4 regions of the Thermosinus thermophiluss DSM 23256 genome follow, and region 2 is predicted to be linked to each of the others. Evidence: riboswitches for the same ligand, from Rfam matches in the RefSeq annotation. Region 2 holds a riboswitch; each other region holds the start of a gene.
The links. A riboswitch is a leader RNA that binds a small molecule or an ion and turns the genes downstream of it on or off. The one in region 2 is predicted to bind cyclic di-GMP.
Positions count from the first base shown of each region.

Region 1: linked by a shared signal. The riboswitch ahead of BLQ99_RS09030 (methyl-accepting chemotaxis protein) and the one ahead of BLQ99_RS05045 (HD-GYP domain-containing protein) in region 2 are both predicted to bind cyclic di-GMP.
Region 3: linked by a shared signal. The riboswitch ahead of gspE (type II secretion system ATPase GspE) and the one ahead of BLQ99_RS05045 (HD-GYP domain-containing protein) in region 2 are both predicted to bind cyclic di-GMP.
Region 4: linked by a shared signal. The riboswitch ahead of BLQ99_RS07615 (HD-GYP domain-containing protein) and the one ahead of BLQ99_RS05045 (HD-GYP domain-containing protein) in region 2 are both predicted to bind cyclic di-GMP.

Region 1 is NZ_FNBU01000013.1:48,575-53,597, forward strand. It holds gene BLQ99_RS09015 (MFS transporter) at 1-449, shown strand, start outside; gene BLQ99_RS09020 (DUF47 domain-containing protein) at 529-1,155, shown strand; gene BLQ99_RS09025 (LysR family transcriptional regulator) at 1,317-2,216, shown strand; cyclic di-GMP riboswitch class I at 2,270-2,355, shown strand; gene BLQ99_RS09030 (methyl-accepting chemotaxis protein) at 2,434-4,410, shown strand; gene BLQ99_RS09035 (permease) at 4,795-5,023, shown strand, end outside.
Region 2 is NZ_FNBU01000006.1:20,330-25,352, reverse strand. It holds gene BLQ99_RS05065 (tetratricopeptide repeat protein) at 1-979, opposite strand, end outside; gene BLQ99_RS05060 (chemotaxis protein CheX) at 1,010-1,471, opposite strand; gene BLQ99_RS05055 (chemotaxis protein CheX) at 1,462-1,950, opposite strand; gene BLQ99_RS05050 (response regulator) at 1,980-2,345, opposite strand; gene BLQ99_RS05045 (HD-GYP domain-containing protein) at 2,353-3,060, opposite strand; cyclic di-GMP riboswitch class I at 3,197-3,284, opposite strand; gene BLQ99_RS05040 (helix-turn-helix domain-containing protein) at 3,548-3,769, shown strand; cyclic di-GMP riboswitch class I at 3,922-4,010, shown strand; gene BLQ99_RS05035 (methyl-accepting chemotaxis protein) at 4,214-5,023, shown strand, end outside.
Region 3 is NZ_FNBU01000002.1:131,723-136,745, reverse strand. It holds gene BLQ99_RS01980 (YqeG family HAD IIIA-type phosphatase) at 253-759, shown strand; gene BLQ99_RS01975 (carbon-nitrogen family hydrolase) at 775-1,551, shown strand; gene BLQ99_RS01970 (shikimate dehydrogenase) at 1,548-2,414, shown strand; cyclic di-GMP riboswitch class II at 2,489-2,572, shown strand; gene gspE (type II secretion system ATPase GspE) at 2,620-4,305, shown strand; gene BLQ99_RS01960 (type IV pilus twitching motility protein PilT) at 4,310-5,023, shown strand, end outside.
Region 4 is NZ_FNBU01000010.1:58,005-63,027, reverse strand. It holds gene pflA (pyruvate formate-lyase-activating protein) at 1-4, shown strand, start outside; gene BLQ99_RS07625 (hypothetical protein) at 36-221, shown strand; gene ychF (redox-regulated ATPase YchF) at 431-1,537, shown strand; cyclic di-GMP riboswitch class I at 1,951-2,038, shown strand; gene BLQ99_RS07615 (HD-GYP domain-containing protein) at 2,196-3,083, shown strand; gene BLQ99_RS07610 (sodium:solute symporter family protein) at 3,206-4,681, opposite strand; gene BLQ99_RS07605 (DUF3311 domain-containing protein) at 4,712-4,912, opposite strand.

The sequences.
Region 1 (5,023 bases), on a different contig from region 2:
GCAATATCGGCCCCTTTTTCACCGCTTATGCCACCGCTTTGGCGGTAGCCCGGCCGCTCGCCGGACGGCTTGCCGACCGGCGCGGGTTCGATATTGTCGTCATTCCCGGGCTGGTTTTGGTTATGGTAGCCATGTTCTTGCTCTACCTGGCGCAGGGTTTGGCCTGGTTCTTAGCGGCAGGCATCGTGTACGGCGCAGGTTTTGGCGCGGTGCAGCCCGGTTTGCAAGCCATGGCGGTCCTGCAGGCGCCGCCAAACCGGCGGGGGGCGGCCAACGCTACTTTTTTTATTGGCTTTGATCTTGGCATTGGCTTCAGCTCGGTGATCTGGGGCTTGGTATCCCAGCTAACCGGTTATAAGACCATGTATCTATGGACCATGGCCCCGGCCTTATTGGCCTTATCCGTATACATTGTCTTTGGGCGCCGGACGAGCCAGTTAACTCAGTGATCATTATTGTCGCCGCGCAAGGATAGCGGGGACCGCACGGGGAAACATAAAACAGAAGTTTAAATGGGGGGGTACGTATATGTTAGCTTTAAACTCGAAAAAAAATAAATTCTTTGTATTGTTTTCCGAAAGCGCCAGACTGGCCCAAAAGGGCGCCTATATCCTCCATGACGCCCTGATCCGGCCGGAAAGTCTGCCGGAAAAGGTCAAACAGGTTTTTGACCTGGAACATGAGGCGGACGAACTTAACGATGAAATTCTTGACAATCTGCACCAGACCTTTATTACCCCACTGGACAGAGAAGATATTTTCGCCCTTACCAATCAATTGGACGATATTGTCGACTATGTCGAGGACATTGTGGAGCGGATGGCCCTTTTTCGCGTTAGCAAGCCAACCGGCGGTGCCATTGAGCTCGGCAAGCTGCTCGTGTTGTGCACCGACGAATTAGTTTCAGTCTTCGATTTACTGGCCAATATCAAGGGTAATCGGGAAAAAATACTGGATCTTACGAAAAATATTGTTGAAATGGAAGAAAAGGGCGACCATATCTATCGCGAAGAAGTCGCACGTCTTTTTATCGGCAATGTTGACCCTATCGATATTATTAAGTGGAAAGAAATACTGGAATTGCAAGAGGATGCCCTTGACCACTGTGAACGGATTGCCGACCAGTTAAAAGGCGTCTTGATGAAGTACGCTTGATAAAAGTTGTAAGCATGGCGTGGGCCAAACCCAAGCAATCTTACCTGAGATGCAGGCTGCAGTTTAAAATGCAGCCTGCGTTTTTTTAGGATAAATAAAATCAATAATTAAAATGTTTATTATCGACAAAATCAATGGTATGATTAAGAGGGGGAAAAATTATGGATATACGCCATTTGGAATATTTTGTGGAAGTTGCCCGGCACAAAAGCTTTAGTAAGGCAGCCCAGGCCGCATATGTCTCACAGTCGACAATCAGCAAAATGATAAAAGATTTGGAAACCGAGCTTGGGGTGGTCCTCTTTAACCGCAATTCCAAATATGTCGAGCTGACTGACGCGGGAGAAATACTGTTTTCTCAGGCGCAGCATGTTGTGTCGCTGTTTCAGAATATTACTGCCGAATTCGAAAGCATGGTTAAGCTGGAAAAGGGCAAAGTCAGTATTGGCCTCCCGCCGATAACGGGGGCTACGGCCTTTGCGGAGCTGCTCGGCGAATTCCGGCGGACCTATCCCAATATTGATATTGTCCTGTTTGAGTATGGTTCGAAAAAAGTTGAACTTGCCATCCAGGACGGGTCGCTCGATATCGGTGTAATATGCAGTCCGAGCAATAATGAAAACTACGAAGTGATCGAATTTACGCAAGATCCTTTGCGGGTCATCATGCATCCTAACCATCCCTTGAGCCAGTATCCGGAGGTCGACTTTGCCCTTCTCGCTGACGAGGCCTTTGTCTTATACCGTGAAGACTTTAGTCTTCATGACGCAATTATCGACCGCTGCCGTCTTGCCGGGTTTCAGCCGAATGTTATTTTCGAGACGTCCCAACGGGAATTGATGACCCAAATTGTTGCCGCCAATCTTGGCATTGCCCTCTTGCCCAGCAAAATTTGCGAGCAGTTGGACCCTAAAACCATTGTTGCGGTTCCGCTGGCCGACCCGCAGCTCTTTCTCCAAATGTCGATCATTTGGAACAAGCGGCGCTATCTGTCCCATGCCGCCCGCTTGTGGTTAACTTTTGTCCGGAACCATTTGGCAAAGAGCGGGGACTTGACTTGACTAACGGTGCACCTATTTATAAAATAAAATGAGTAATAGCCTACCTTTTGGAACTAAATATTGGGCAAACCCGTCGAAAGGCGGGGACGCAAAGCTATAGGGTCTAAGGACTTCTTGTCTATGATTGCCAGCTGCCGGTTAAGGAATTAACTGATTTTATTTAGGCAGCATTAGTCTGCCTTTTTTATTTTTGCAAAAAACAAAGAGGAGGCGGCATATGACGAACCTACTTTCCCGGTTTCCGATGAGGACTAAACTACTATTGATCTTCGCTCTGGTTGCGCTGGTTCCGCTGGTAGTTCTAAGCAGCATCACTTCCTACCAGACTTATCAGAAAGACGTGCAGAGTACATATGAGGACAATAAGCGGATGGCGGCAGCTTTGGCCGGTGAAACTGAAAGCATGATCCAGTCCTTGATTGATGTTTTGCGGCTAATAAGTCAGACCCCGCAACTTATGAGCATGGATCCGGCGCAACAAGTTCCGCTGTTAAAGCTGGTTAAACAGCAATATGCTGATTTCACCAATGTTTATGTGGCCGATGCGACCGGACGCCAGATTGCCCGCGATGCGGGCGAGCCTGTCAACATCGCCGACAGGGCTTATTTCCAGGCAATAATGAAGGGGGCGCCGGTAGCCGTAAGCGATGCCTTAATTTCTAAATTAACCGGACGGCCTACCGTAATTATTGGCGTTCCGGTGAAGAATTCCCAAGGGGAAGTGGTAGGCGCCGTGTGTGCTACCGTCGATCTGGGGAGACTTGATGCCAAAGCCCGGGCGATCAAACCGGGCGAAACCGGATATGCCTTTATTACTGACAACACGGGCAGGCTGATTTCACACCCGGTAAAGAATTTTGTCGACAGCCTTAAGAATGTCAGCGATTTGCCGCCGGTAAAAGAGGCCGTTGCCAAGACAACCGGCTTTATCACCTATGAATTTGAAGGTGAAAAGAAACTGGCCGGCTATGCTTTTGTTCCCAGCACCGGCTGGGGCGTAATTATTCAGCTGCCGGAAAAGGAAGCATTAGCCGGCGCCCGCCGTCAGCTCTTGGTATCGGGTGCAATGGTAGGGGCAGTGACACTGGTGATCATCGTTATCGCCATGACCGTTGCCCGGTCGGTTGCCCGGCCAATCGGCCAGGTAGTGGAATTTACCCGCGCGGTGGCCCAAGGGGATTTTACGCAGAAGCTGCCGGTGACCGGCCGTGACGAAACTGCCCAGTTGGCTATAGCCTTTAACACCATGACTGACCAGTTGAAAGAACTGGTAAAGAAGATAAATGCCAATGCCGAGCATTTAGCCGCTTCAAGCGAAGAGCTTACGGCCAGTGCCGACCAGTCTTCGCAGGCAGCCGGCCAGGTAGCCGCTTCCATCACTGGTGTGGCTAAAGGCGCTGAACGGCAGCTGGCTGAGCTGGAAAGTACCACAGCGGTGTTGCAGGAGATGTCGGCGAGTATTCAGCAGGTGGCGGATAATGCCAATCTGGTTGCGCGTCAGGCGGACCAGGCGGCCGGTAAGGCCCAAAACGGCAGCAGTCTGGTAGACCAGGCGGTCGGCCAGATGGCGCAGATTGAGCAGACCGTAGCCGCATCCGCCCAGGCGGTCACCAGTCTTGGTAACCGGTCCGACCAGATCGGCCAAATTGTGGATACTATCGCCGGCATTGCTAGTCAGACAAACCTGCTGGCCCTGAATGCCGCCATTGAGGCGGCGCGCGCCGGGGATGCGGGCCGCGGTTTTGCCGTTGTTGCCGAGGAAATAAGAAAACTGGCTGAACAGTCGCAGGAAGCGGCTAAACGGATTGCCGCTTTGATTAGCGAAGTCCAGGGAGAGACGGAAAAAGCGGTAGTGGCGATGGAAAGCGGAAACCAGGCCGTCAGGATGGGGGCGGAAGTCGTCAATACCGCCGGCCAGACCTTCCGGGAAATTGTTAGTTTGGTTACAAGAATATCTAGCCAAATCAAAGAAATTACCGTGGCTATTGACCAGCTCGCTGCCGGCAGTCAGCAGATTGTGGGGGCGGTTGCGCACCTTAATGAGCTAGGCAAAGAGACGGCCGCAGAAGCGCAGACCGTGTCGGCGGCGACGGAAGAACAGTTGGCGTCGGCGGAAGAAATCGCATCCGCCAGCCAGGCGCTTGCCAGGTTGGCCCAGGAGTTTCAGCAGTCTGTCAGTGTCTTTCGGGTTTAAAAACCCTGAACTGCTTTACCACTTCGGACATCGGTCAGCCTGGGCAATCGGAATTTTTTCAGCAGGAAACCCGCAAAGGAGATAGAAAGTTACGAACAGACGCTGCCAGAGCAGCGTCTGTTCGTTTTATGGTCAATAATGACGAGAAACCGTTCTTTATTCTTTGCACCAGTTCAGGTTCCAGAAAGAGGGGCAAACTCAGGGCCGGGCCGCGAGCAGCAGGACGAGGGCTGTTACCGCCTACCAAGGTTTTCACGTATTCATCAGGGTTCAGGCCGGAAGGATAAATTAAGTCACAAAGGTATTGACGGGGTAAAAGTATTTTATTACAATAAAAATATATTTAAATATTTAAATATGATGATAAAAAAGGGGTTCGATTTTATGCTCCAGTATATTGCCGATTATCTTACGTACCGGGTTTTTCAACTCGCGCCCGGCAGCAAGCTGGCCGACGCCACTAATTTTTTCATCTACGATACCATGAAAATATTCTTCATGCTGGCCGTGATTGTCTTCGTTGTGGCGATTATCCGCACCTACTTCTCGCCGGAGCGAACAAGACAAATCCTCAGCCATAAGCGGGAATTTTTCGGTAACATCTCCGCCGCGC
Region 2 (5,023 bases):
CTCCCCCGCTAGCAAGCGCCAACTCATAAAAACGGGCAGCATCGGCATAGTGCTCCCGCCGAGCCTGGATGTCCCCGGCCAGCTGATAAAACTTGTAGTCCTTGCCGCTTAATTGTATAGCCTTATCAATATCGGACAGCGCTTCTTCCAAAGCCCCCATCCGCTCATAAGCGCCAGCCCGGTAATAATAGGCCAGCGCGTCGGTTGCATTATGCTGCAAAACTTGCGAATAATCCAGGATTGCCTGGGGATATTGACCGGCTTCGGCGTAACTGCACCCCCGCCCCATCAGCCACAGGCGGTTGCGTGGTTCTAACGCCAGAGCAGAATTAAAATCAGCCAGCGCTTTTTCCCAAAGGCCGTTCTTCAGGCAATGCCACGCCCGGCTTCCATAAATGGCTGCCGCATATTCGCGCAAAACGGTGCGCGGCGAATAATAGTTGATGATATAGTTCAATATTTCGCCGCTACCATCCCAATAGTCCGCACCACTGCAGGCTATTTGCAGGATGGCCGGCCTGGGATCCGCCCCGTCTGCCGCTCGCGCTGCGGCATAAGCCAACAACCGTCGTCCGTCTTCAGGCATATTCAGTGCATCACTCAAAAGGTCTGCCAATTCCTGCATTGCCGGTACTGCTTTGCCAGAAGAAAACGCGAGCAAATACAAATCGAATAAGAGCAAGGCTGCTACTTTCCTGCTGTTGCCGCTGCCGCCCAGCCGGCTAATAACACTATCCACGTCTTCTTCCCGCACGATAAAATTGCCGATTTTGACCTTGTCTGGGACAGTTTCGCGCAGGTAAGCGCTCAGTTCGTCCAGACGTTCCATCATACGATCCCCATATATGGAAGTCAACGTAAACGCCCAGGTAACGGCTTCAATATAAGCTGCACGAACTTCGGGACTTTCGGATTTTACGGGATGAGACACCACCTGGCGCCGCCTCGCTTTTTTGCTCAGTATGTCAAGTACCGACAAGTCCACAGCCTCCTTTCCCCGCGAGCCTTTTTAGACCTCCAGCCCGATATTGATTTCGATTGTTCCATCCTCGGTAATCATTTCCACAACCAGTGTTTTTACCCGGCTCATTCTAACGGTAACATTCTTCCCCATAACCAGCGTCGGCGGCGAAATATTAACCCGCTTACCGATCCCTTCCAATATGGTCACAGCTTGGGCAGCAACCATATTAGCCAGCTCAGCCACGGCACTCTGGGCCAACTCATTTAATTCGTCCACCGGCATACCCATCATCATGCGCGATGCTACCTTTTTGGCGGTCGCTTCATCCATCGCATAGGCGACATTCCCATGCAAGTCCATATTCAGGCCAATAAGCACATTAACGTCCATGGTAACGATAAGCTTGTCCTTCAAGGCCAACTTTCCGCGGCGAACCTGGGTAAACCCGAATTGCGGCAAAATATTCGCTACGCCTTCGACAAAGGGGGCGACTAGTTTCACGTCCACTGTTCAATCCCCCTTTCAAAACCAATGCTCAAGACAATGTGCCCAGCCGGAGTGTCAACAACAATGATTTGCGCCTCCAGCTTAGGCGTGACAATCTTAAGGTCCTTGCCGACAAACACTCCCGGAGGAGTCAGCATAAGGCCTAACCCGGCCCGCCTATTGTTTAACCAAGTAATGATATGCCCGGACAAAATATTGCCCAGTTCGGCAACTGTATCCATAATAAGCTCATCGTCAAGGTCATCTTCGCCGTTAATAGCAGCACTCAGTTTGCGTGCTGTCGCCTCAGACATATCCAGGATAATCCGCCCCGGGGCCTTCCCGGTAACCCCAATAATTACCGCCAACCCCGCCGAACTAAATATATCATTTTGCGGCAAACAATTGGCTGCCGTTATGTCCAGGCCTGCCATCTCGCACAACACCCGCCGTACCGCCGGCAACCAGCCCGTCACTATATTTTTTCCCAACTGGTCCAAAAAGCCCCACTCCCTTCCGGCTAACAACTTTACACAAGCGCGCTGATAATATTTTTCAACTCATCGTCTTTGAACGGTTTTTGGATAAACTCTTTGACACCCATTTCTCTGGCCTTTTTAACCAGTTCATCATCACCCATGGCGCTCTGAAAGATAATCCTGGCCTGGTTATCTTTGCCCAAAATTTCTTGGGCAGCCGCCAGCCCATCCATAACCGGCATGGTTATATCCATAATGACCACATCCGGTTTAAGGTCAAAATACATTGCACTGCCTTCCTTGCCATTGTAAGCCGACCCGACAAGTTCAAATTTTTCCTCGTTCTTAAAGGCCCTGGCGACAGCCCGGTGAATAAACGGCGAATCATCAACCACCAAAACGCGAACCTTGTCCATATCCAGATTAACCTCCTGTTGCCTGTTTTTTATGATCGCAATATTCATTAAAAACATCGATAAATGCTTCTACTACTGCCGGATCGAACTGGCTGCCGGCAGCAGCCTTGATTTCCTGCATCGCCTGTATCGCTGAGCGCCTGGCCCGGTAAGGCCGATCCGAAACCATAGCCTGGAAACTATCCGCCACCGCCACAATGCGCGCCCCCAGCGGAATGGCTGCTCCAGCCAGGCCGGCAGGATAGCCGCGGCCATCCCATCGCTCATGGTGATGACGGACAATATCGGCTACCGACACCATGCCCGGGATGTCGGCGATAATATCTGCTCCAATATCCGGATGCCGCCTCATTAATTCCCACTCTTCCGGCGTCAGGGAGCCAGGCTTGCCCAAAACCGCGTCAGGCATGCCAATCTTGCCAATATCATGAAGAAGCGAGGCAAGCTCAATATAATACGCTTCTTTCTCCGACCAGACAAGCTTGCTGGCAATTTTCCCGGCCAGAACCGCCACCCCGGCGGAATGACGGTAAATGTAACGATCTCGGGCTTCCAGGGCATTGACCAATGCTTTTATAACCGCAGACAAAAAGACTTCTCGCGGGCTGTCAATACCGTGACCTATCCGGGTCTTGTCAGCAAGTAGGTCCTCCAGCCAGGCGCCAGCATCGTCTAAACCCAACCATAACTTATTGTCATCATTACCTACCAGCAATTTACCCTCTCCCTTCGCCTGGCGCTATATTGCCTGCCTTTCACCCTATAGACAAGCCCATGCCGGGCGCACACAAAAAAACGGCTGCCTCAAAGCAGCCATTACCACGCAAAATAGTCATACTAATACCTGTCGACTTGGCAACCCGGCTGCCATATTCTAACCACGAATTTAGGCCCGTAGCTTTGCGTCCCCGGCTTTCACCGGGTTTGCCTTTATCAACGACAATTGATATTTCGATTTAAAATTTATAATTTTCCAACTTTTAAATTCGTGCAGGTAAGCACTTGGCTGGCAAATTCCGAAAAGGACTTTACCAACCACGTTATTGAACTTATTTTAGTTGATCTGATTATTCAAGCAGCGGCTACGTCGCCCGTCTTTTCAAAACCGCCGCCCTACAAATCGCACCAATCAGCACCATTTTACAATTTTTTTACCTTCTTAAATTATAGTCACCTTTTCGGTGACTCGCAAGGGGGTTTTTATGTTTCTACACGAAATTTTTTGTGTCAGGTTACGGCAACTGCGCCAAAAACACAACCTGACGGCTGAGCAGTTCGGCAGAATCTTCAATGTATCTAAACAAACCGTAAGCCGGTGGGAGCTAGGCGACCGTATTCCGCCGCTCGATGTTGTTGTTGCTATTGCTGACTATTTTGATGTCTCTCTGGACTGGCTCACCGGGCGAACCGACAATATGCCATAATAACTTTAGCACCAAGCCTCCAGAAATAAACAGACGGGCTCGTGCCGCCGACCCAGCCATCTAAAAAAAGTATTAAAAAGGCTTGACAACATATTTAATAATAGTCTAAGTTAATTTATGGCAATTACTTTAATAGCGATTATCTTAAAGCAATTATCCAAAGGCAAACCTGTCGAAAGGCAGGGACGCAAAGCCACGGGCCTAAGGAATAGCAGTTATTCTATGGCAGCCGGTTGCATGATTGCGGCGGGTCCTTCTATACCTTTAGCCGTATAGAAGGATTTTTTATTTTGAAAAAGGGGCGGTGATAAAAGTAAAACATACTATGTCTTTTGGGGACCTAGCTAGCAAACGGATGGTAAACTATTCAAAGCCAACAAATTCAGCGAAGGAGGCGTTATCCTGGCCGCCGCCCGGGGAGCGGCCGCGGTTAGGGGAAAGGATATGTTTATGAAATTCTTGCGCATAAACATGAAAAGCCTACTGACAAAGATGACCCTGTTTTTTGGCCTGGTCGTGCTGGCAGGGTGTCTGGCGCTCTGGTTGGTCAGTACCAACCGCGCCGGCGAGGCGGTAAAAGCCGAAGCCGAAGATGGCATGCTGAAAGTGGTCAAACAATATACGGCCATGCAGGACAATCGCATTGATACCCTCAAATATATAGTGGAAAACGTGGCGGCGCGCAATGTCGTCCGCGGCAAAGCCGGCGACCGGGAAGCTACTTTAGAAGAAAAACTCGCTGTTTTGGCTGCGGAACTGCAACAGGCAGAAAAACTGGGCTTTAAACGCATGGGTCTCATCGACAAGTCCGGCAAGGCCTTTTATCCGGACGGCAGGACCGCCGACCTTGCCGACCGGGACTACTTCAAGCAGGCGCTGGCCGGCAAAACATATATATCCAGTACATTGGTCAGCAAAGTAGACAACTCGGTCATGTTTGGCGTGGCCGCCCCGGTCCGCCACTATGCTAGCGGCGAGATAACCGGTGTGGTCTTCGGCATCGTTGACGGCGCCCATTTTGCCAAGACCGTGGGCAGCCTTTCCTATGCCCAAACTGGCTATGCCTTCGCGGTCGATAGTACCGGTAAAACGATCGGCCATAAAGATCAAGAACTTGTTCTTAAACAGGTAAATTTCATCGAAGAGGCCAAGACTAATCAAGAGCTGGCCGGACTGGCGGCTATCATCTCCCGGATGGCCAAAGGCGAGGAAGGCGTAGGTGTCTACACCTATCAAGGACAAAAGAAATATGTT
Region 3 (5,023 bases), on a different contig from region 2:
TACTCCTGTCTGGCTTCACTAGTTTTGCCCGCAACGAGCTTGGCGTTTTATATCTAAGATTTTTTCGACATATTTTGACTAATTTCTTATAATAATTTTAAGATGAGCAGTGTGCCGAATGGATAAAGGTAATCAAACGAGACAAAAAATGTTGCCCATGGCTGTTTACCTGGAAGTAATCTTTAGTTTTTTTGATTACTCGTGTTATAATCTTCATATAATTTTCCTGAGTGATCCTATGGGGGTGGCGGGGTGTACAGACTGTTGTGTCCGGATACGACTGTAAACACATTGCATGAGATTGACCTAAATGACCTGGAAAAGCGGGGTATACGCGGCATTATTTTCGATTTGGACAACACTATTGTTCCGTGGAACAGTCTGGAAATGTGTCCGCGCATCACCGACTGGTTGAACGAAGTACAAGCAAAAGGATTTAAGGTCGCTATCGTGTCCAATAACTGGCAGAAAAGGGTTAAAGAGATTGCTCAGCGGTTTAACCTTCCCTTTGTTTCGCGGGCGTATAAACCGGCCAAAGCGGGTTTTCGCCAGGCACTTGTTGTTTTAGGTCTGCAGCCTGATCAGGTGGCTGTGGTCGGTGACCAATTGTTTACCGATATTTTAGGCGGTAACCGCCTTGGCCTTTATACCATTTGGGTGAAGCCGCTGGCGACAAAGGAGTTTATCGGAACAAAAATCCAGAGGCAGTTCGAAAAATTGGCCGTGCTACTATTACGGGCCAAAGGACTCATGAAATAAGAACAGGGTGATAAAATGCGTATTGCGTTGGTACAGATGAAAGTTATTGCCGGCGCCGTCGATGAAAATCGCCGCCGCGGGCTGGCGTTAGCTCGGGAAGGAGCAGCCCGGGCAGATGTTGTCGTCCTGCCGGAGATTTGGACAACCGGGTATGCCTTGCGGGACGTGGACAAGTGGGCCGAGGATGTTGAAGGTCCGACGATCAGTGAAATGCTAAATATTTCCAGGAAATATGGCACTTATATCATTGCCGGCTCCATACCGCTACGAAAAAACGAAAAAGTTTATAACGGCGCGGTAGTAATAGGTCCGGACGGAAATGTTGCCGCCGAGTACCGAAAGATCCACCTCTTCAGTATGATGGGGGAAGAACGTTTTTTTGCCGCCGGTGATCGCCGGTGTACTTTTAATTTAAATGGGGTCACGGCTGGTATTGCCATTTGCTATGACTTGCGGTTTCCTGAATTGTTTCGCTCGCTTACGCAAGAAGGGGTAAAAATCATCTTTCTTCCTGCTGAGTGGCCGGCCGCCCGCGGCGAGCACTGGCATTTGTTAAGCCGCGCCCGGGCTATCGAAAACCAGGTATTTCTTTGCGTTGTCAATTGCGTTGGCGAGCACAAGGGGAATCCTTTCTACGGCCATTCGATGCTTATCGGGCCGTCGGGAGAAGTTTTGGCGGAAGGCGGAGAGGAAGAAACGATTCTGTATGCCGAGGCCGACTTTGCGTTAGTCGCGAAGGCACGGGAGAAAATGTCGGTCTGGCAGGACCGGCGGCCGGAGGTGTATCTATGATTACCGGCAAGACCAAACCCGTTGCCCTCCTGGGCTGGCCGGTAGAGCATTCGTTTTCGCCAGCGATGCAGAATGCGGCTTTCCGGTACCTGGGGCTGGATTATGTGTATTTACCCTTAGCGGTAAAACCTGATGATCTTGGCGCCGCTATCGCCGGGTTGAAGGCCATGGGGTTTGCCGGAGCCAATGTTACCATCCCCCATAAAGTGGCAGTTATGGCGCATTTAGACGCCTTGGACGATACCGCCCGCATGGTTGGCGCCGTAAATACTATTGTCATCGAAGACGGGCGGACAGCTGGCCATAATACTGACGCCGCCGCTTTTATTGCCGCTCTTGCGGCGGCTGGCGTCAAGCCGAACGGAAAAAGAGTCGTTCTGTTGGGGGCGGGCGGGGCCGCCCGCGCCGTGGCCGCCGGGCTTATCCATAATAACGCAGCATGGGTTACCGTCGTAGCGCGTAACGAAGATAAAGCGGCAGCGCTGGCGGCTTCTTTTGCCGCCGATTACAAGACCATTTCATCATCCCCCTGGCTGGCTGGAGAACTTAGCCGTCATTTGGCCGACTGTGATATAATTATCAATTGCACGCCGGTGGGAATGTGGCCCAATAGTCATGAGATGCCTGATATTGAATGGAAAAAACTCAATCCTAGAGCCGTTGTCTGTGATTTAATTTACAATCCGAATGAGACCCGGTTTTTGCACGAGGCCGCCAGGCGCGGACACCAAACGGTAGGCGGTGTTGGCATGCTGGTCGAGCAGGGCGCTTTGGCTTTTACTCTGTGGACAGGCCGCGAGGCGCCGCGGGAGGTTATGGCCGGGAGCTTAAAACAACGGTTACATGAATTAACAGTTCTTTGAAATATTGTAAACCCGTCCGCTTCATTGCAGGATTTTTACCAATTTATTACGAATATATACGCAGCCAAAAGAATACTGCAATGGGTGTGATGAAGTCCGGACGGTAATGTGGGCACTTAGTCCAGACCGAGCAAGTAGTGCAACCGACCAGATGCAAAATAACGTTTTTGCTGGTGGCGGTTGTTTTTCGTTTATGGGGGCGGGCATGGTGAAAACACGGAAACGCTTAGGCGATTTATTGCTTGAAGCAGGTCTCATAACGCCCGAGCAGCTCGACAAAGCCCTTAACGTGCAAAAAAAGACGGGGGAGCGGCTGGGGAAAGTTCTGATCAACCTCGGGTATATAACTGAGGACAGTATGATTGAGGTCCTCGAATTTCAGCTTGGGGTACCTCATATCGATTTGAGAAGCATCCAACCAAATCCGGAGGCAGCGGCGGCTATTCCGGCTTCCCTGGCGGAGCGCTACCAAGTAATACCGATCAAAAAAGAAGGCCGCAAACTGACGCTGGCCATGGTAGATCCTACCAACTTTTATGCCATTGACGATGTCCGCATGGTTTCCGGCTGTGAAGTCGAGCCGGTTATTGCCGCGGAGAAAGAGATCGTTCGGGCGATCAGCGAAACTTATGGTGTAAAAGAGCTGGTAGAAAAAGCGGTGAACAAACTGCGCCCGGAAGATACGGGTAATATTGTCGAAGTTACTACCTCCGATGACGCGCCGGTAGTCAGTATCGTCAATTCTCTCATTAGCCAGGCCGTTAAAGAACGGGCCAGTGATATCCATATAGAGCCACAGGAGAAACACTTGCGGGTGCGCTTCCGGGTGGACGGTGTTTTGCGGGAAGTGGTCACCTTTCCCCGCCATGTTCACGCGGCAATTGTCTCAAGGATAAAAATTATGAGCGAAATGGACATTGCCGAAAAACGCGTGCCCCAGGACGGACGAATTAAAGTTCAGGAAGCAGGCCGCGATATTGATATTCGTGTATCTACTCTCCCTACTATTCTGGGCGAAAAAGTAGTAATGCGCCTATTGGATAAGCGGGCGGTTATTCTTGATATTAACAAGCTAGGGTTTTCCCCGGCGAATCTTAAACGGTACCGGCAAATGTACTCCCAGTCTTACGGCATGATTCTTATCACCGGGCCTACCGGCTCAGGCAAGACGACTACGCTGTATTCCACTTTGACGGAAATTAATTCTCCCGGCCAAAACATTATTACGGTCGAAGACCCGGTGGAATACCGCCTTGACGGGATCAATCAGGTGCAAGTCAATTATAAGGCCGGTTTAACCTTCGCTAGCGGTTTGCGGTCAATACTGCGCCAAGACCCCAATATCGTCATGGTGGGGGAAATCCGCGATGCCGAGACAGCGGATATTGCCATCAGGGCCGCCTTAACCGGTCATTTGGTTTTTACTACCCTCCATACCAACGATGCGCCGGGGGCGATAACCCGGTTGATCGATATGGGCGTCGAACCATTTTTAGTGGCTTCGTCCGTTTTGGGCGTCGTGGCCCAGCGGTTGGTACGGGTCATTTGTCCGGATTGCAAGAAGCCATACAGTCCGGAGGCTGAATCGCCGGAGCGGTTGTTTCTTGGATATTTGCCTGGTCAGGAAATTACGCTATACCGCGGCGCTGGCTGCCCGCGTTGCAGTCATACCGGGTATCGCGGCCGAGTAGCTATTCACGAAGTGATGAAGGTTAGCCCGAGTTTGCGGGAGCTTATCAACCGGCGGACATCCAGCGACGAACTGGCAGCGGTCGCCAAGCAGGAAGGCATGCATACCATGCGCCAGGACGGCATTGACAAGGCCTTAGCGGGAATAACAACCATAGAAGAGGTTATGCGTGTTGCTTATACTGGCGAATACGGGGGCTAATTAAATGACACTGGAAGGTTTATTACGGGAAGCGGTGCAGCGCCAGGCTTCAGACATTCATATTACCGTGGGGGTGCCACCGGTCTTTCGTATTCACGGTAATCTTGTCCATACGGACTGGTCACCACTTACTGCCGACGAAACAGATCAACTTTTCAAATCCATAGCTAATGCACAGCAGCAAGAAAAATTCCGTAAACAGGGAGAAATCGATTTTTCCTATGCGATCGCTGGATTTAGCCGTTTCCGCGTGAACGCTTTCCGGCAACGCGGCTTTACGGCCATAGCCGTCCGGGTTGTTGCCGAGAAAGTACCTACCCTTAACGAACTGGGCCACCCTGAAGTAATAAAAACGCTGGCCCGTAAGCCGCGGGGACTGGTATTGGTAACCGGTCCGACGGGAAGCGGCAAGTCAACAACGCTGGCGGCTATGATTGATCTCATTAACAGCGAACGGTCGTGTCATATCATCACTTTGGAGGACCCCATCGAGTACCTGCACCAGCATAAAAAGAGCATTGTCAACCAGCGGGAAATAAACACCGACACCCGTTCTTTCGCCAATGCCCTCCGCGCTGCCCTGCGCGAGGACCCCGACGTTATCCTGGTCGGGGAGATGCGGGACGCGGAAACCATTGCCATTGCGGTGACGGCGGCGGAAACAGGCCATCTGGTCTTTGCCACTTTGCACACCGCTGACGCGGCTCAGACAGTTGAC
Region 4 (5,023 bases), on a different contig from region 2:
TTAGCATGATAACTTATTAACCGTCGGAGGTATTCATGCTTGCCCAATTATTCCTCGGTTTGTCCACCTTTATCACCGGGATCGTCCTCGTGGCCATCGGCACCGATTTTGGCCGCATCATTAACGTCACCGTCGGCGTCATTGCCGGGTCGGTGTTTATCCTCCTCGGCATGGCCCGGCTGAAATACGTCTGGGTCAACTGGCGGGACAGGGAGAGATAGAAGCCTTGCCAATAGCGGCTGGATGGTCTAAAATATATAGGTTAACGCTAGCATGAAAAGTGGAGGGGAACCGGAGGACGCGGAGAGGGATAATTTTGGCTTTAGCGCGATGAATATCGCGCCTCTGCGTTCTCAGTGGTTAAAAATTTTTTCATGCTTTGTGGCGCCATTTATTGGCATGATTATCTTTGCAGTAAGGTGGAGTTTACATGAGCACCAATTTGGAAGTAGGTATCGTCGGGCTGCCTAATGTCGGCAAGAGCACCTTGTTCAACGCTATTACCAAGGCAGGGGCGGAAGCGGCCAACTACCCCTTCTGCACCATCGAACCCAACGTGGGCGTGGTGGAAGTGCCGGACGAGCGGCTGGGGAAGCTGGCGGCGATGTATAAGCCGCGCAAGACGACGCCCACGGCCATGCGATTTGTCGACATCGCCGGGCTGGTGAAGGGCGCATCCCAGGGTGAGGGGCTGGGCAACAAGTTTCTGTCCCATATCCGCCAGGTCGATGCCGTGGCCCAGGTGGTACGCTGCTTTGCCGATGCTAACATTACCCATGTCGAAGGGGCGCTCAACCCCTTGCGCGATATCGAGATTATCAACACCGAACTGTGTCTTGCCGACCTGGAGACGGTGGAAAAAAGATTTGAACGCACTCAAAAAATGGCCAAAGCCGGCGATAAAAAAGCCCAGAGCGAGTTTGCCGTCCTTGAGCGCCTGCGCGCAGGGCTGGGTGAGGGGCAGCCGGCGCGGCGACTGGGCTTAAGCGAAGAAGAGCAGGCCCTGGTGCGCGATCTCAATCTGCTTACTCTTAAACCGGTGCTATTTGTCGCCAATGTGAGCGAAGACGATGTAGCCGATCCGGACGCCAACCCGTATGTGCAGGTGGTGAAACAGTATGCCGCCGGGGAAGGGGCGGAAGTGATCGCCGTCTCGGCCAAACTCGAGGCGGAAATTGCCGAGCTGTCCGACGAGGAAGCCAAGCAGTTTCTCGCCGAGCTGGGCCTCGTTGAATCGGGACTGGACAAGCTCATCAAGGCCGGTTATAAGCTTTTGGGTCTGATTACCTTTTTCACCGCCGGCGAGCAGGAAGTGCGGGCTTGGACCATCCGGCAGGGTACCAAGGCGCCGCAGGCGGCCGGCAAAATTCATAGCGACATTGAGCGCGGCTTTATCCGGGCCGAAGTCGTGTCCTATCCTGACCTCGTTGCCGCCGGCAGCTACGGCGCGGCCCGGGAAAAGGGCCTTATCCGCCTGGAAGGCAAAGACTACGTGATGCAAGACGGCGACGTGGTCTATTTCCGGTTCAACGTGTAAGCATGAAGAAGCGCAACACCGCCATTTCCCGGGTAATATTCCTTAACTGAATTGCCAATCTTAAACAGGGGAAAGACAAAGACTTCCTGGTGCAGAATTAAATCTGCGAACAGGAAGTCTTTGTCATAAGGTGCCGGTCAGGAAACAATGCCCCGGTTACGCCAGCGGGGGATATTGATCGGTTAAGAGAGTTGGAGCGGTGGATCGGCGCTGCGGTTGCTAACCCCCAAGCGGCGGCCGGACCGGTCTGTGGCGCCAACTGGGACTAAATTCTCCCAAATATGACTTATTTCTCCAAAAATAGGACTAAATTCCTCAAAATAGGACTTATTTCCCTAAAAGAGACTTGTCAAGACCCAACGACTATAGTATGATAAAAATTAAAGAAAGGTGGAATCGACATATTTTGATATGCAAAATTTGGGCAAACCCGGTGAAAGCCGGGGACGCAAAGCCATGGGTCTAAGGACATTAGGTGTCTATGATCGCCAGGTTGCCAATTAGCATTAGGGCTAATTGTTGTATATATGCAATGATGATGCGACTATAAGCTGGTTGGCAGGCGGAAAGCCTGCTTTTTTGCTGTTTTTCCGTAGGCAACCTGGTATCTATGTTTCTCTGTTGGTTGGCGTACAAGTTTTGCGGGGAGGGAAACGTAATGACAGGGGCAGGCGGAAACGGCAGCTTAGAGACGGTAATCAGCATTGCCGACCGCGATATTTATGATGCGGACGGCGTATTACTGGTGGCCAAAGGCAAAAAAATAACGCCGCAGATCTATCAGCGGCTGCTAGAGCGTAAAGTAGTGCTTAAGCGACAGGGGGGCGAGTTTACGTCCCCCCCCCCCCCCCGCAGAACGCAAGATGGGGAGCAAGTGGTTGCTGCAGTAGCTAAGCTAACCGCAGCCATCCCTGGGTTGGACCAGGAACTGATCGCGGCGGCGGCGGCGCGGGTAGGCGAGCTTATCGAAAATGGCCGCCAAAGCTTTTGGAGTATTCACTTGAAAACGCTGGTCGGGTATGCAGGCTGGGTTTATTCCCATTCTTTGAATGTGGCGCTGCTGGCGGTCATGATTGGCGAAAAACTGGGGCTGGCCAGGCAGGCCGGGCAGGCGGTCTGCCTTGGCGCGCTGCTACACGACGTCGGCATGGTACTGGTGCCGCCCGAGGCCATCAACCGTGCTGATCCACTGCGACCGGAGGAGGTGCTAATGGTAAAGCAACACCCCCGCGTCGGCTGCGACATGCTCCGGCCGCTGGCACTGGAAGACGCGGTTTTGACCGTCGTTGGCCAGCATCATGAGCGCTGCGACGGCAGCGGTTATCCGGCCGGGATAAGGGGCGGCGAAATCAGTTTGCTGGCAAGCATCGTCGCAGTCGCCGATACATTTGACCTTTATACGTCGGGGCGGGAATCCCGAACCGGGCTGGAGCCGCATCAGGCGCTTGAAGCAATAAAAAGCGAGCAGCACCTGTTTTGGCCGGAGGTAGTGGCGGGGCTGGAAGCAGTCCTACGGCCTGCCTGGCAAAATGCGTCGGGCGGGTAAATAAGCCGCTTGACAACCGAACCTTAAAAATTAAGGAAGGCGAGTTGGGTGGACATAAAAAGAAGGCTTTGGTTTACTGACGGCTGCGCCGTCTTAACCAAAGCCTTCTTAAATTATTGGTATTATGCTTTCGCCGTCTGCGGTGATTGGTCTTTGTCAGCTACCGGCGTGTAAGTAAGCAAGCTGACGCTGACAAATACAATCATGTTAACCACCAGGGCCACGAACCCGGCATTAAGATTCAAGCCGGCAATGGCGAAGGGATCCATTTTGTTGAGAATTAAAGCGAACACAATAACTTCGCCGACAATAAGGCCGGTATATGCTCCTATCTTGGTAGCCTTCTTCCAGAACATTCCCAGGACAATCATGGGGAAGAACTGGGTTACGCCGGAGTAGCCGGTAAGCAGGAGATTGACAAGCATATTAGGTTTGTAGATAGCCAGGTACAAAGCTATGGCCGTAAGGATAAGGACGACTACCCGGGCTAATTGGCCCATTTTTTCCGGGCTGGTGTCTTTGCCAATTGTTTTACCGTAAATATTACGGGTAAACAGCATGGACGTAGATAGCAGCAGGTCGGCCGCCGGGATCATGCAGGCCAGGGCGCCGGCGCCGCCAACGAGGCCTAACGCCCACCCGGGGAATACTTTTTGGACAATGGTCATAAAGGCCATATCCGGCGTTTTCAGCGGCGGCGTAATGACCAGCAGGGCGGTAAAGCCAATCAGCATGGGGAAAATCAGGCAGTACTGATAGAGCGGCAGGTATACGGCGTTGTGCCGCAAGACATCGGGGTTCTTGGCGCTGAAGCTGTTGGCCGAAAAATGGGGCCACATATAAAAGCCCAAGCTGGTCACCACGAGGGTGGACATTACCCAGCTGACATCGAGGTTTTTGGTCCCGCCCGGCAAGGCGAGAAAACCCGGTTTGGCCGCGTCAAGCGCCTCAAACATGCCGCCGACGCTGCCGAAGTAATGGATAGGCAGATACAGCCCAAAAAAGACGACAGCAACCATCATGACAACGTCTTTGATAATGGCTGTCGCGGCTACGCCCCGCAGGCCGCTGACATAGACAAAGGTCGCCACCATGGTAAAGGCAATGAGCATTGCCGGCACGCGGGTAATCTGGCCATAGGAACAAGTTTCAATGATGAGTCCCAACCCGGTAAGCTGCAGCTGCAGATAAGGCAAGAGAAACGCGACGCCGATGCAGGCGGTCAGAATGCCCAGGGGTCTGCTCTTATATAGATGTTCCACCAAATCCGGCTGGGTCATCAGGCCGTATTTGCGGCCCAGCGGCGAAATGGCGGGCAATAGGTAGTAGCCTACCAGATAAGCCAGGGCGCCATAACCGAGGATGTAAAATGTGGGGCCGCCGCGGGCATAGGCCCAGCCGCTGGCGCCAAGAAAGGCAAATGCGGTGTATATTTCACCCGCCATAATGAACCAGTTGAGCCACCGGCCGAAGTTGCGGCCGCCAACCGCCCATTGTTCCAGGTTCATTTTTTGTTTCATCCCAGGAATCATGCCGACAATTGTTGCGACAATAACAAAAGTGAAGATGACAACAAGCGCAAGTACTTCGTTTGACATACAACACCAACCTTTCGCCGGTTATTTAGATTAAACATCCGCGTCGTCTTTGTTTTTATCGAGGCGATAAAGGGCGCTTATGCACAAAAAAGCGACGATAATTCCGGCAATCAGCCAGAAGGCCAAAAACGGCAACCCTAATACAAAAGGCTTTACTCTGTTAACGAACGGAATCATACCAATAGTCCAGATAAACGGAATCAATGTTAAAATCACTTTTACCGGATTCATGCCTAAATCTCCTTTCCTATTTTATTGGTAACAGCCGCAGCGATGCGTTTTGTCCACCTAACCGGCTTGAGGCCGCACCGGATTTATGGCTGACCTGTTCCAATTTCCGGA